DNA from 2 places in the Microbulbifer discodermiae genome. Region 1 is predicted to be linked to the other one. Evidence: predicted binding sites of a transcription regulator. Region 1 holds the regulator's gene; the other holds the start of a gene.

Region 1 (7,833 bases):
GTCAAGTTTGTCGGTCAGTGCATCGATTGCAGCGTACATGTCGTCCGCTTCGGAATTGGCGAAGATTTCGGCCCCGTTCACGTGTATCAGCGCTTCGGAGCGCTGAAGCTCCCGCTCGATGGACAGGGTGATCTGGACGCTGGTGATCAAATCGTTGTGGTGGGAGAGCCGTTCCAGTTTTTCACGACAGTAATCGCGCAGAGCCGGGGTCAGTTCCAGGTGGCGGCCACTGATGTTGATCTGCATGGAATTCTCCTCAAAGAGAGTATTGCTTGCTGGCGCTAGCTCCGCCAGGGCGGCAACCCTACTAGGAAGTACGCCAAAATGGAAGGATACACTCAAAGTCGGGGGTTTGGAGATGCGCCGGGTTGATTTATCTGTCGGCGACAGATTGGTGTCTCGAATTGGTGACCCCGGGCCCGGAGCTGTAACCGGGGGTCTTGCAGCTTGGCGGGGCGGGGCGTCCTGAGACAGTGCCACCGCCGGTGGAGACCGTTGCAAGCTTTTGAAAAGTAACCGATTTCGCGTAATCGCACAGGTTTTCAAGGGCGACAATCCAGTCGATAATCTCTCAGCGATTGGGTTTCCTAGGGCCTGTTCACACTACCTGAGTTGGCCCTGTTGTGACAGAAAAGGGGCCAATCGAGGCACGAGGGGAGAAGTTTGGTTGTTCCAAATGAGCGACGAGCAACGAAGAGTGGCGCCTTTTCCGGCACAACCCGAAGGGCTGCCCCTGGTTTCGTGCCTTGCGGCGTTAGAAATTGCTTATGTGGGTCCACCACATTGCGCAATTCCTGCCGTACAGGCCACCAAATCAGTAGCAGCAGGGCCAACTCAGGTAGTGTGAACAGGCCCTAGACCAGTCTCTTGCGCTCGCTGGATGAGGGGATTCCCATGGACTCGCGGTACTTGGCCACGGTGCGGCGGGCCACCTTGACCCCGCTCTGGCCGAGTTCCTGAGCAATTTTATTGTCGGACAATGGCTTGCGGGGTGATTCGGCGTCGATCAGCTTGCGGATGATGGCGCGGATGGCTGTTGAGGATGCCTCTTCCCCGGAATCGGTGCTGACCTGATTGGAAAAGAAGTACTTGAGTTCGAAGGTGCCGCGCGGCGTCAGCATATATTTGTTGGCGGTGACCCGGGAGATGGTCGATTCATGCATGCCGATGGTTTCGGCGATATCCGCCAGGATCATGGGTTTCATCGCCTCCGGCCCCAGTTCAAAAAAATCGCGCTGCCTGTCAACGATACTGGAGGCGACCTTCAGCAGGGTTTCATTGCGGCTCCGCAGACTCTTCAGAAACCAGCGCGCTTCCTGCAGGTTGTCCCGCAGAAAGTTATTGTCGCTGGATTTGTCGGCCCGCCTGATCATGGAGGCATAGTTACCGTTGATTCTCAGTCGCGGCGTGGCTTCCGGGTTCAGTTCCACCAGCCAGCGTTGCTGTTTCCGGGTGACCACCACGTCGGGCACCAGGTACTGGGGCTGATCATTGTCAAATGCGATCCCAGGGTGCGGATTGAGGGTTTGGATCAGCCGTACGACTTCACCCAACTGGGCCTCGCTGAGGCGGGTGCGGCGGCTGAGCTGGCGAAAATCCCGCTTGCCCAGAAGCTGCAGGTGCTCGCCTACCAGGGTCTGGGCCTGTTTCAGCCAGGGGGTGTCTGCCGGTAACTGGCGCAGTTGCAGCAGCAGACACTCGCGCAGATCGCGGGCTCCGCAGCCAGCCGGGTCGAGCTGTTGCACCGTTTTCAGCACCGCCACGACATCGTCGGTGTCGACGCCCAGTGCTGCGCCCAGTTCTTCGACGCTGGAGAGCAGAAACCCGCTGGGAGAGATGCAGTCGATAAGATTTTCCGCGATGCGCTTGTCTTCCACCGAGAGGGTGGTGAGGTTCAATTGCCACAAGAGATGGCTGCGGAGATTGTCGGGGGTGGCATTGCCCTGCTCGGTGGAGAGTTCGTCCCCGGTGTCGAAGCCCCCACTGTAGCTGCCTCCGCCATAGATATCGTCCCAGCGGGTGTCCACCGGCAGCTCGCTGGGGATGTCCTGGCTCCAGTCGCCCTCTTCGGTGGTGCGCTCATCGCTGCTGTCGGTACCCCGCTCGGGCTCCCGCTGCTCCCCGGACCACTCGGAAGGCTCCTCCTGGTCCGCCTCAAGTAGTGGGTTGCTGTCGAGTATGGACTGGATTTCCTGCTGCAGGTCGGGCGTCGACAACTGCAATAGGCGAATGGCCTGTTGCAGCTGAGGGGTCATGGTCAGCTGGGTACCGAGTTTTAGCTGCAGGGACTGCTTCATACCAGGAGTCGCACACTGAGTCGGCGGAGGAATCGTCTTTAGGGAGACGAGGAAGCAGACTAAACTCCTGACTGGTCAATTACAAGCAATAACTGTGCCGCTTGGAATGGGCGAGGGAAAGGCTGGGTAAATATGGGCGCCCCAATGTAATCGGGCCGCGGCAAATCAAGCGTGAGCTACTTGATTTGCCGTGGAGGGGTTGCGGACACGCCAGATTGAGGGAAGCCAGGGAGGGCTTTCGACAACCAGCTAGATGGTAAACTCGTGACCCAGATAGACCTCCCGGACCTGCTGGTTGGCCAGTACTTCCGCCGGAGTGCCGGCGGCGATGATATGGCCCTCACTGACTATGTAGGCGGTTTCGCAGATATCCAGCGTTTCGCGTACATTGTGATCCGTGATCAAGACCCCGATACCGCGATCGCGCAGATGGCGAATTATCTGTTTGATGTCTTTGACGGAGATGGGGTCCACCCCGGCAAAGGGTTCATCCAGCAACACGAAGTCGGGATCCGTGGCCAGCGCGCGGGCTATCTCCACCCGGCGACGCTCGCCACCCGAAAGCGCCATACCCAGGCTCTTTTCGATATGGGTAATATTGAATTCCTGCATCAGTTCACGCAGTTGCTGCAGGCGGTCGGCCCTGCTCAGGTCCCGGCGTGTCTCGAGGATGGCGAGAATGTTGTCGCGCACCGTCAGGCGGCGGAACACCGATGCCTCCTGCGGCAGGTAGCCGATACCCCTGCGCGCCCGGCCGTGCATCGACAGGCGGGTGATATCCAGATTGTCGATCATCACCTGTCCGGCATCGGCCCGTACCAGGCCTGCGATCATGTAGAAGCAGGTGGTTTTACCGGCGCCATTGGGGCCCAACAGTCCCACCACCTGGGAGCTGCTGACGCTTACCGAGACGTCCTGTACAACCTTCCTTTTGTTGTACTGCTTGGCGAGGTGTAACGCTTTCAGCGTCGGCATAGTGTCTTCCACTTACTTCCCACCCGGCTCCTGCAGCGGCACCCAGGGTGCCAGGGGGAGCGGGTCGCAAATTTCTAGGGTAACAGCGCAGGGTGTTACTGGCTTTGGGCTGTATCGTCGGTGGATTGCCCGTTGTTTTGTGTTTCCGGCTTCCAGATCATCTCAACCCTGCCACCGTCGGATTGTCCCTTGGCCTGCATCTGCTCACTGTTGAGATCGTAGTCAATGCGCTCGGCGGCCAGGGTATTGCCGTCACGGTCCACATGGGCACTGCCGGTGAGGAGCAGCTCGGCGGTTTTCACAGTGTATTCGATACGCTGGGCGCGGGCTTTGACCGGGACTGTGCTCTGCGCCATTTGCTGCTGGAAGCGCGCCGGCTTGCCCACCGCGATCACCCGCCGGATTTTGCCCCCTTCACTCAGGTGGGCTTCGACCCGGTCTGCGTGAATTTGCAGCGACCCCTGGGTGATCACCACATCGCCGCTGTAGATGGTTAGGTTGGTGCCGCCATCGGCGTCCAGATTGTGTGCGAGAATCCTGACCGGCTGTTCCCGGTCTTCCGGCAGTGCCAGTGCCGGCCCGGAAAGCATTGGCAGGGCCGCACACAAGGCCGGCACCAGGTAACTAATCGCTTTCATAGGTACTCTTTACCTCGGAGAGGATTTTCACCCGATTCTCTTTCAACAGTGCGTGCATACCAATGCCTTCCGTTATGCTGGTGCCGGAGGTAATGGTAACAAGTTTGTCGGTCTCGGCGAATTCCTGTTGCGGCAAAACGGTTATGGCCTGGGTCTCCAGCGTCAGGCCGCCTGGCTCGGGTAATTCGTTGATGACCACATCGCCGCTCAGTTCCACTTTCTGGCCGTTATTGTATGCGATGCCCTGTCTGGATTCTGTAAGCCATTTGGGTCTATCGTCCTGATAGAACACGATGCGGGGCTCGGCCAGGTCGGCCTGGTCGCGACGGGCAAACTGAAAATAAGTGATTTGCTCCGCGTTGACTATGTACGCCAGCGCGCCTTCAGTGTCGAAGTGGCGTGTGTGGGCATCGCGAATCACCAGGTCCGCAGCACGGTTTTTCTCCTGCTGGGTGGGCCTTTTGCCCAGCAGTTGCTCCGGGGCACTGTCGGCGTACCAGAGGCTGACGCCAATCAGCGTGGCGAGGATGAACAGCGGCAACCAGCTGCGCATAGGGTTCCTCCGTCAAACATTTTCGCGCCCGGACCCAAAGGTGGCCCCGAGCCCGATGAGACAGCCAATGCGTTATTCTGTCTCACTTTCCAATGGGGGTGTCTGTGTCAATATAGGGGGCCAGGGCGGCTGCGAAAGTGCCCTGCACCCGCATGATCCGGTCGCAGACTTCCCGCACCGCGCCTTCGCCACCCCGGGCCTCGGTGACCCATATTGCTCTCTCGCGCACTGGCGGCGCGGCGTTGGGCACTGCGATGGGGCATCCCACCCGCGTCATTACCGTCAGGTCGGGATAGTCGTCCCCCACATAAGCCATGTCTTCCATCCGACACCCTTCCTGGGCAAACAGTTCGTGCAGGGCAGTGAGTTTGTCTTCGCGGCCCTGGATCAGCTTGTGGACTCCCAGATCATGCGCCCGTCGTTCCACTACACTGCTGCGCCGCCCGGTAATGATGGCCACTTGCACACCGGACTTCTGCAACATTTTGATACCGTGGCCGTCCAGCGTGTGGAAAGTCTTCAGCTCATTGCCATTGTTGTCAAAGTACAGTTTGCCATCGGTCAGCACGCCGTCCACATCCAGTATCAGGTGGTGCACCCTGGACAGCTGGCGTTCAATTTTTTCTTTCGAATTTGTTTTTGAGCTCACGATTTACCGTCCTGATCAGATTACGCCGGCGCGCAGTATATCGTGCATATGCAGCACACCAATGGGATGGTGGGCGTCGTCCTCCACCACCAGTGCTGTAATCCGGTTGTCCTCCATGACCCCGAGTGCCTCGGCGGCGAGAGTGTTGGCCGCGACCGTCTTGGGGTAGCGGCTCATGACTTCTGCCATGGTGGCACTGTCCAGTTCAACCTTGTGGTCGATTACCCGGCGCAGGTCGCCATCGGTAAAGACGCCCAACAGAGTGCCCTGTCGGTCGACCACAGTGGTCATGCCAAAGCCTTTGCTGGTCATTTCGAGCAGCGCCTGGTACAGCGGTGTTTCCGGGAAGACCTGCGGCAATTCGTCGCCGCGGTGCATCACATCCTCGACTTTTAGCAGCAGGCGCCGCCCGAGGGCGCCGCCGGGGTGCGAGAAGGCAAAATCCTGCGCGGTAAAACCGCGCGCTTCCAGCAGAGCCACCGCCAGTGCATCGCCCATGACCAGGGTCACTGTGGTAGAGGAGGTTGGGGCGAGGTTGAGCGGGCAGGCCTCGGTTTCCACCGCAATGTCCAGGTTGACGTCGGCGGCCTGGGCAAGGGGTGAGTCGGCCTTGCCGGCCATGCTGATCAAGGGGGTGCCCAGCCGCTTCAGCAGGGGGAGCAGGGTCAACACTTCCGCGGAGGAGCCGGAATTGGATATGGCGATCACCAGATCGTCGCGTGTAATCATGCCCAGGTCGCCGTGGCTGGCTTCGCCCGGATGCACAAAGAAACTGGGGGTGCCGGTACTGGCGAGGGTGGCGGCGATCTTCTTGCCGATATGGCCCGATTTACCCATGCCGGTGACAATGGTGCGTCCGCGGCACTGTAAAATCTGTTCACAGGCGCGTTTAAAATTCTCGTCGATACGGCTTTCCAGGGCGGCAACCGCGGCATTTTCCATGCGTACAGTGCGGCGCCCCGCCTGCAATATAAGGTCCTGCGTCATTGCGTCACTCCGCGTCGGGTTCTGTTGAGTTTAGAAACATCCTGCGTATACCGTAAATCCCACCTGGCCGCCGACCGGGCCTCCCCAGTGCTAACCTTTAAGGAGGGATCGATGCCACACCGCCCCCGCCACGGGCAAAACCTCCACAGACGTCTACAATAGCCGTGCGTTGAGCGCAGTAGGGTCACGCCAAGGGGGGCGACATGGTATAGTCTGGCGCCGTTGCTGTCAGCTGTGTGGCCGCTCGCATCGCACCCAGGCCGGGTGGGTCGAGCTGCCGGTTATACATCGGGCAGTGGCGTCACGGCACTTTATGGCTCTGTGTGCGTCCAAGGAATGATTTACCAATAGGAGTTTTTTGTGAGTCTGATATCACTGTTCCGCCGCTCGGAGTTCAAGCAATGGTTAAGCGCGTCATGCGTCGCCCTGTTGATTTCCGTCTGGGCGCCTGTCGCCAGCGCGGCCCAGAATCCCTATGCGATGATCGAGGGTGTGTCCCAGAATCTGCTGGGAGTAATCCGTGCCAATGCTCAGTATCTGCACTCGGACCCCCAGCGCTACTACAGCGCTGTGGATAGTGTACTGGCGCCGGTGGTGGATTTCGATTTTATTGCCCGCGGGGTCATGGGGACCTATGCGAAGCAGGCCACGGCAGCACAACGCTCGCGCTTCACCAGTACTTTCCGCCGCGATTTGGTGTCGACTTTCGCCAGGGGCATTGCCAACTTTGGGGATATGGATGTCAGGGTGGTCAACCCCGGCTCCACGCCTACCAAAAGGCGTGTAAACGTGTTGCAGGAAGTGCGCAGCAAGGAGGGGGTCACCAAGGTTTCCTATACCCTGGTGCGCAATCGTGCCGGGCAGTGGAAGCTGATCAACGTGATCCTGAACGGGGTCAATCTGGGTAAGACTTTCCGCAGCCAGTTCGCCCAGGCTATGCAGACCCATCAGGATATCGACAAGGTCATCGCCACCTGGTCAGCCGAGCAGGTGGCCAACACGGTGGGTTGAGTACCGCTTCCGGGTTGCGAGGCTGCGCAACCCGGCAGTTTGCAGTAAACTGGCCCGCTGTCTTGGGCAACTCAAATATTTCCCACCTATGCAAGCCGATGAAATCAAAGCCCTGGTGGAAGGGCACATTCCCGAAAGTCACGCTGATGTCGCCTTCGAGGGCAGCCATCTGGTGGTAACTGTGGTCAGCAGCGCATTTGCAGGCCTCAGCAGGGTAAAAAAACAGCAGCTCGTATACGCGGCCCTGGGCGACAAGATCGCCGATGGCACGCTGCACGCGGTTCAGATGCAGACGCTGACGCCGGAAGAAGCCGGCAAATAGGGCTCGATAGCGAATGGACAAATTACTGATCGAGGGTGGCAACTCCATTTCGGGGACCCTCAAGATTTCCGGTGCCAAGAATGCGGCGCTGCCCATTCTCGCCGCTGCAATACTGGCGGACGGCCCCGTGCAGATACACAATCTGCCGCATCTCAATGACATCACCACCATGCTCACCCTGCTGCGGTGCATGGGTTGCGATGTCACCATCGACGAAAAACTGGGCGTGGAGATAGACCCGCGCTCACTCAACGAACTCACCGCGCCCTACGAGCTGGTCAAGACCATGCGCGCCTCCATCCTGGTGCTGGGTCCGATGCTCGCCCGCCACGGCTTGGCCAATGTGTCCTTCCCCGGCGGCTGCTCCATCGGCAGTCGGCCTGTGGACATTCACCTCAAAG
Region 2 (7,833 bases), on a different contig from region 1:
CTGCGGGGGTTTTTAGTACCAACTCCAGAAGGCTCGCAGCCTTCTGAAATGCAGAAGGCAGTTAACGCGGATTTATCTCCACACATATCAGGTGCCACCGCTGCCCGGCCGGGGCGGTGTCAACACCTGAATTTATATGCGTACGTAAATTTCTCACTAACTTCCTCCAAAAAATCGCTGCAACTATAGCGGATAAAAATCGCCAGCGCTACCATAGTTGGTTATTCCAGAACTTCCCCAATATTGCCCTGCTAAATAAGTTGGCGGGTTCACCTGCTGCAAATACGTACCACCGCCGGGCGAACGTCGACGCAGACCCGCGCAGCTATCAGTTTTTGTCTTTTGACAGCTGTTCAAACCTGAGCCCGTATTTCTCCAATAACTGACGCACCCGGTGGGAGTCGTTACTGGATTTCTTCGCAGTCCGGCTCACCCCGAAGAGTTTTCTTCCGGCCTCCGCCATGGAGTTGGACGCCTGGCATACCTGGATAACACCGGCGAGCTTGATCTGGTCATAGTAATCCATAGTCTCGCAGCGCCCGGGACCGAGCAAACTCTCGATGCATTGCCGCAAATCCGCCGGGGACTGATCGCGCCTCCGCCACTTGTGCCGCAGCCGCTGAATCTCCTCCTCCACTACGGCGGTAGTGATGCGACCGCCGTCAGCCAGGGTGCCCATACGGACAATACTGGCATTGAGATCGCGAAAATTGGCGGGCCAGGTGGCTTCCGGCGAGCAACCAAAGCGCAGGTAAGCTGCCCGCGCCTCCTTGCTGAAGGACACAACATAACCGGATTTTCTTGCGAAGGTCTCCAACTCAAACTCGATATTGGGCTCCAGGTCTTCGATACGTTCGCGCAGGGAGGGTAACCGGTAGGTCCATAAGTCGATACGTGCCAACAGGTCCGCACGGAATTTCCCCTCGCAACTGAGCTGGGCCAGGTCCCGGTTGGTGCCGGCAATAAGCTGAAAGTTACTTGTCACTTCCCGGTCTGCGCCAAAAGGCATAAAGCACTTGTGCTCCAGTGCACGGAGTAACATCGCCTGCTCATCCAACCCCAGTTCGCCGATCTCATCGAGAAACAGTAAGCCTTTATCGGCTTCCATCAGCAAACCGGGGCGCTGGGTGGTGGCGCCGGTAAAGGCACCCTTGCGATGGCCAAACAGGGCCGACATGGCATTTTCACCCCGCAGCGTAGCGCAGTTAACCGCCACCAGACCGCCCTCCAGCTGCCCGCGCTGTTTGCGCAGCTCAAAGATTCGCCGCGCCAGCTGGGACTTGCCCGCTCCGGTGGGGCCGGTGATCAGGATGGGCGCATCGGAACGGATGGACACTTGCTCCACCTGTTCGATCATGCGGTTAAAAGCCGGGTTCTTGGTCTCGATTCCACCTTTCAGATAGCTGGTGCCCTCCCGGTGCTCCTTTTGGAAACGGGAGGCGATCTGGTCGTACTTGGATAAATCCAGGTCGATCACCTGGTATTGCCCGGGCAGATTACTGTTATTGCGCGCCGGCGCAGTCTGCAACAAACGCCCGGGAAAATAGCCGGCTTCCGTGAGGAGGTACAGGCAGATTTGAGTCACATGGGTGCCAGTGGTGATATGCACCAGGTACTGCTCGTATTCGGGCTCGAAGGTATAGGCGCGGGCGAAATCCAGTAAGTTGCTATAGACGCTTTCAAAATCCCAGGGGTCGCGGAAGTTCACCCGGTGGTGGACCACCTCTGTTTCCGGGGAGACCCGCGCTATATCTTCGGTAACCTGATTTGCCAGGCCCTGAGCGTGGTTGTCGAACAGAAGTTCCAGCCGATCGATCAACAGGTCATCGTGCTGGCACATGGAAATATTGGGTCGCCACTTGTCCCAGCGCTTGTCGCCCTTACCGCGCCGGTCCTTACTGGTACCAAGAATGCTGATAGCTATTGTTTTCATGCTATCCAGAATATAAGACATCTATCAAAAAAGATATATTCATAGGACTTATCACCTGTCTATAAATTGCTCTGCGTAATTTCTTATGAAAAAAATATCCATAAAAAACATATAGTTATGGTCAATCAGAAAATAACTGCGCAGGTTGGCATCCTTTTCGCTATATCAGTGACAAACCAAGCCTATGAACAAGCAGAGCATTATCAAAAGGAGAGACACCATGACGCCCATGTCGTATGAAGTCATGCAGGCGGGTGGGGTACCCATTAAGTCCTGGACTCTGGGTGTGCCCTTCGAGGAGGAGGCGAAGGCGCAGCTGTGCAACATCTCACGCATGCCGTTTATTCACAAATGGGTGGCGGCCATGCCTGACGTGCATCTGGGCAAGGGCGCCACTATCGGCAGCGTGGTACCGACCCTGGGTGCGGTGATCCCCGCCGCGGTGGGCGTGGATATCGGCTGCGGCATGATGGCGGTCCGCACCAGTCTCAGCGCGGCACAGCTGCCGGACAACCTGGCCGGGGTGCGCAGTGCGATTGAGCGCGCCGTGCCCCACGGCCGCAGCGCGGGCCTGCGGGGAAAAAGAGGGCGGGACAAGGGCGCCTGGGCCGATGTGCCGGAAGATGTGTCGGCTGGCTGGGCACCCCTGGCGGCCCGGTTTGAAGCGCTGAAGGAGCGGCATCCGGTGTTGAAAAATACCAACAACATCAACCATCTGGGCACGCTCGGCACCGGCAATCACTTTATCGAGATGTGCCTGGATGAGCACGGCAGTGTATGGCTGATGTTGCACAGCGGTTCCCGTGGCGTGGGCAACCGTATCGGCACCTACTTTATCGAACAGGCCAAGCGGGATATGGAGCGCTGGCATATTCAGCTGCCGGACAGAGACCTGGCGTATTTCCCCGAGGGCACAGAGCACTTCGACGAGTATGTGCAGGCTGTGGAGTGGGCGCAAAACTTCGCCCGCATCAACCGCGAAGTAATGATGGCACGGGTGATCGGCGCCGTGACCCAGGCATTGGGTATGCAGTTCGACGCGCGACAGGAAGCGGTGAATTGCCACCACAACTATGTGTCCCGCGAGCACCACTACGGCAAAGACGTACTGGTGACCCGCAAGGGCGCGGTGCGGGCGCGCGCCGGTGAAATGGGCATTATTCCCGGTAGCATGGGCGCAAGATCTTTTATTGTGCGCGGGCTGGGCAACGAAGAGAGCTTTTGTAGCTGTAGTCACGGTGCAGGGCGGGTCATGTCCCGCACCAAGGCAAAAAAACTGGTGTCACTGGAAGAACACCTCGCCGCCACCGCCGATGTGGAATGCCGCAAGGACGCCGGCGTGATCGACGAGACCCCTTCAGCCTACAAGCCCATCGAGAAAGTTATGGCGGCACAGAGGGACCTGGTGGAAATCGTTTACACCCTAAAGCAGGTGGTTTGCGTCAAGGGTTAATATGCCCCCACCTGTTGACACAGGGGCGTAGACAGCAGGAATAGGGGAGCGGGCAGTCACTAGCAGGTTGTTGAAAAAGGCATCCTGCCTGTTTCAAAACACGAAAAGCGAAAAATGTGATTTTCACTTTTCTCCCAAAATCAACGACTTAGGCGTCGCCGATTTTGCCGGAACATCCATATTCCGGTAGCAGGCGTCGAAATTCTTCGAATTTCAACAGCCTGCTAGGGTTACCGCTCCCACAACAGCGTTTGGGCGGTCTTGTTCAGTCAGCGGAACCGGCTCTGTATGCCGGCCCGGCACCACTGTCACTGACAGCGGGTGTACCGACGGGATAAGTCCTCAAACATCAACTTTGTAGCTCAGTTGGGTAGAGCAATCGACTTGGATCGATCTGTCGCAGGTTCAATTCCTGCCAAAGTACCGTCGTCTCAAAAACGACTCCCTGGTAAAGGCGAGAGCCTGGGGTTCGAATCCCCACAAGCTGAAATATCTTGTTGAAATCTAACCGGGGCCCGGATGCCGTTTTAAATATTGGAAATCCAACCTTCACAGGTTGGTGGCCCATATGAAGCGGCCCGCTGGCTACAGTGTCGCCTTTCGTGGGTTTGCACGATGCGACCTGGAAATACGTTTTAAGAGGGTGCTCTTGGGGCCAGGGATAGCAACTCCCGGACTCAGGACGAGTCGAGCGGGAGCCCCTCTAAAACCGCTGTTTCCAGGTTCCATCCTGTACAAACGATAGGCCACACTGTGGCCGGCCGAGCCCCACCCGAACATAGAATTAATAAAAAAGAACTCTGCTATGAAGTCTTTATTCAAACTCTGGAAAACCGTCGATGTGGCGGATCACGAGCGGGCACTGGTCTTTCGTCGCAACCGCTTCGAAAAAGTATTGCCCCCAGGGCGCAGCAGGATCCCACTGTTCGGCGGTCCTGTGCGGGTGCTGACCCACGATATCACCCAAGGTGCCTTCGATGAAGCCAAGGCAAAATTTCTGGTAAAAACCTATGGGGATCTCTTTGCTGATCACCTGCACTCCTACGAGCTGTCCGACCATCAAGTCGGGCTTTTTTACCGGGACAATCACCTGGTGGATATTTGGCCGCCCGGAAGTTTCCGCGCTATTTGGAAAGGCGGTGGCTCAGTGCGTGTGGACATAGTGGATATTACCCAGGACTACACGATCGACAAAAAACTGCTCGGCCTGCTCGGCCGGGGTTTAGCGATCGGCAAGATTCGCACGGCCGCCTACGCCATCAGCTATAGCGAAGTGCCCGATGAACATGTTGGTTTGCTCACGGTCAACGGCAAGCTGGAACAACTGCTCCAGCCGGGCTGCTATGGCTACTGGAAATACAATCGATCAGTGACCGTAAAATTACTGGATCTGCGGTTGCACACTATCGAGGTAAATGGCCAGGAAATCCTGACCAAGGACCGGGTCAGCCTGCGCATCAATTTGACCGGAACCTATAGAATCACCGATCCGCAAACGGTGTCTTTAAAGCTCAATGACAGCAAGGCGTTTATCTATCGGGAGTTACAGTTGCATTTACGCGAAACGGTCGGCACTCAGACCCTGGACAGCTTACTTGCGGACAAGGATCATCTGAACATTGCCATCGCTACGGGTATCCGCGACAAACTGGCGCAATACGGTATCGAGGCTGTCAGTGTTGGGGTGAAGGACATCATCCTGCCCGGTGATATGAAGCTGATCCTGAATCAGGTGGTGGAGGCACAAAAGGAATCGGAGGCCAACCTTATCAAACGCCGGGAGGAAACCCAGGCTATGCGCGCCCTGCACAACACAGCCAAGATGATGGACAACAACCCGGTGCTCTTGCGCTTGAAGGAACTGGAGGCATTGGAGCGGGTCAGTGCGCGTATCGACAAGATTTCCGTATACGGCGGGCTCGATAGTGTGCTGAACAACCTGGTTAACCTGCGTCCCGGTAAATGAGTTACGCAGGATGTCGGAAATTTGTGTATTTGTACAAGGGAATTGACCCATGTTTGAAATAGATGGCGCCCGGGGCGAGGGTGGCGGGCAGGTCCTGCGGACCGCCCTGACCCTGTCCCTATGCCAGGGGGAGCCGGTAAGGATAAAAAACATTCGTGCCGGCCGGCAAAAACCCGGGCTATTGCGCCAGCACCTGGCCTGCCTGAGGGCTGCCAAGGCCATCAGTCACGCCCAAGTCAGCGGCGAGCAGTTGGGCTCTCGCGAGGTGGTTTTTATGCCGGGCAAGGTCGAGTCGGGCAAATACCATTTTGCGGTGGGTTCCGCCGGCAGCACCAGCCTGGTATTGCAGACAGTGCTGCTGCCGTTGCTCTATGCCGATGGTGTGAGCGAGATTCACATCGAAGGCGGCACGCACAATAAAAAAGCCCCCAGCTTCGATTTTATCGCCCGCGCCTATCTACCGCTGCTGGCGCGTATGGGTGCCAAGGTCACCGTGGAGTTGCACAAGTATGGCTTCTACCCAGCTGGTGGCGGTGCCATGTGTGCGCATATCCAGCCCCTGCCCCAGCTGTCTTCACTCGATTTGAGTGAGCGCGGCGCCTTGGTGGATTTTGCAGCCGTCGCCACCAGCGCCAACATTCCCGGCCATATTGCCCAACGGGAACTCGCCCAGGTGCGGAAGAAATGCGACTGGTCACCGGAGCGTCTGCACCAGCAGTCTGTTCCCTCTGTAGGCCCCGGCAATGTTCTTTCCCTGAGGCTGCATTGGGAACAGGTGAGCGAAGTCTTCGATGCCATGGCCGAACTGGGTGTAACCGCGGAAAATGTGACCCGAAGGGCCATCGGGCAGATGCAGCGCTACCTCCATGCGGGGGTTCCGGTGGGTGAGCACCTCGCTGACCAGCTGTTACTGCCGATGGCCCTGGGCTCCGGTGGCTGTTTTCGAACTCTGAAGCCCAGCCAGCACCTACTCACCAATATCCAGGTGATCCGGGACATATTGGGAACAGACATACAATTGCATCAACAGAGTGACGATGATTGGCAGGTGATTGTCGAAGGTACTAATCGGAAGTTGGCAACAGGCTGCTAATCACAGAATAATGCCGCTGGATTATCAGATTAGCAGGACCGCATCCCCTCTCCCGGAATTCTATTACCCCCGCCCGCCAGTTCAGGGCCCGGCGTGCCCCCTAGCACTTTGCGTTACCTTTTGCGCAGAGATTTGCCGTTCAAGTTTTTTCTGCGCCCGATCCGCATAGGCGCGACAGTCGGTAGGCTTTTCCTGCACCGCCCGGGCCCTATAGTGCCAACCGCTCGCGCCGGCATGGGGGGTGATCAGCAGATCGCAGGGCAGCTGGCCCACCCGCTCAAAGCTCAGGCCGTAATCCTGCACAATATCCGGATAGCGGGGATTATCAACCAATTGGTAATCCGGAGCGCTGAGGCTGTCCACATAAGCGATATTCGTGGTTTTGCCATCCACCTTATCCTGCCAGGTCCAGGCCATGCTCCCGGGCGTGTGGCCGGGAATGAAGTGTACCTGCAGCCTGAGTTTTCCCAGCGTCACCAGTTCCCCATGGTGTAGGATGCGGTCCGCCTGTACGGGGGGATACAACAAGCTGTCGCCGAAGTGAATATCATCGGCACCGCCGCTGGCCAGCAAGATCGCGGACTCCGCATTTGTCACCACCTGGGCGCCGGTCGCGCGCTGTAAAGCCGCGAGCGAGCCGACGTGGTCCGCATGGGCATGGCTGTGCAGAATTAGTTTCAGGTCTGAAGGCTGTAATCCCAACGCTTTGAGATTCCCGAGCAGGTGATCCGCGGTCTGCACCATGCCCCCGTCGATCAGGATGGCCCCCGCAGGGTCTTTGAGCAACAGAGACGTAATAGCTTCCGTACCAATCTGCCAGGTATTGTCCCCTATCTTTAGCGGCGGCACCGGCTGCAGCCAGGACTCGGGCACCTGGTAGGCTTCCAACTGTGGCAAGGGGCTCGGCTCTTCCGCGCCAGCCAGTCCGGAAATTGTTCCAAGCAGGGCTATACCAGGGAGAAATTTAATAGGCATTGAAATGTCTCGTTTTGATTTTCCAATTTCCACCGCGGCACAACCCGATACAGCGGCCAGATTATTATGCAGGGTTAACCCTGTGCCATTGATCTGCACACAGCCGGTACAAACAATGACGCAGTAAAGGGCTTTCACCCGGCACCTGCGGATGTTCGAACACTTGGGGATCGCGCTGCATACCAAGCCGCTCCATTACCCGCATGGAGCGGATATTTTGCAGCGCCGTGAAGGACACCACCTCACGAAGCTGCAACACCGCAAAAGCCACCTCCAGAGAGGCCCGTGCGGCTTCCACGGCGTAACCCTTTCCCCAATAGGGGTGGGCAAGTCGCCAGCCAATCTCTACGGCCGGGGCGAACGGCAGCGCATCGCTTACATTTTTAATACCCACAAAGCCGAGAAATTCGCCG

Evidence for each region. The regulator sigma-54, encoded in region 1, starts transcription at its own class of promoters, with help from an activator protein. The targets are predictions, from matches to a motif close to TGGCACANNNNTTGCNNT.
Region 2: the regulator sigma-54 is predicted to act here: its motif matches at 2,080-2,097, upstream of AB1S50_RS15885 (RtcB family protein).

The regions. Positions count from the first base shown of each region.
Region 1 is NZ_JBFLAB010000001.1:92,081-99,913, reverse strand. It holds gene hpf (ribosome hibernation-promoting factor, HPF/YfiA family) at 1-246, opposite strand, end outside; gene AB1S50_RS00400 (RNA polymerase factor sigma-54) at 855-2,297, opposite strand; gene lptB (LPS export ABC transporter ATP-binding protein) at 2,547-3,272, opposite strand; gene lptA (lipopolysaccharide transport periplasmic protein LptA) at 3,368-3,910, opposite strand; gene lptC (LPS export ABC transporter periplasmic protein LptC) at 3,897-4,463, opposite strand; gene AB1S50_RS00380 (KdsC family phosphatase) at 4,546-5,112, opposite strand; gene AB1S50_RS00375 (KpsF/GutQ family sugar-phosphate isomerase) at 5,128-6,099, opposite strand; gene AB1S50_RS00370 (MlaC/ttg2D family ABC transporter substrate-binding protein) at 6,460-7,110, shown strand; gene AB1S50_RS00365 (BolA family protein) at 7,199-7,432, shown strand; gene murA (UDP-N-acetylglucosamine 1-carboxyvinyltransferase) at 7,446-7,833, shown strand, end outside.
Region 2 is NZ_JBFLAB010000054.1:17,230-25,062, reverse strand. It holds gene rtcR (RNA repair transcriptional activator RtcR) at 329-1,933, opposite strand; gene AB1S50_RS15885 (RtcB family protein) at 2,154-3,386, shown strand; gene AB1S50_RS15880 (slipin family protein) at 4,192-5,352, shown strand; gene rtcA (RNA 3'-terminal phosphate cyclase) at 5,402-6,445, shown strand; gene bla (subclass B3 metallo-beta-lactamase) at 6,527-7,420, opposite strand; gene AB1S50_RS15865 (GNAT family N-acetyltransferase) at 7,485-7,833, opposite strand, start outside.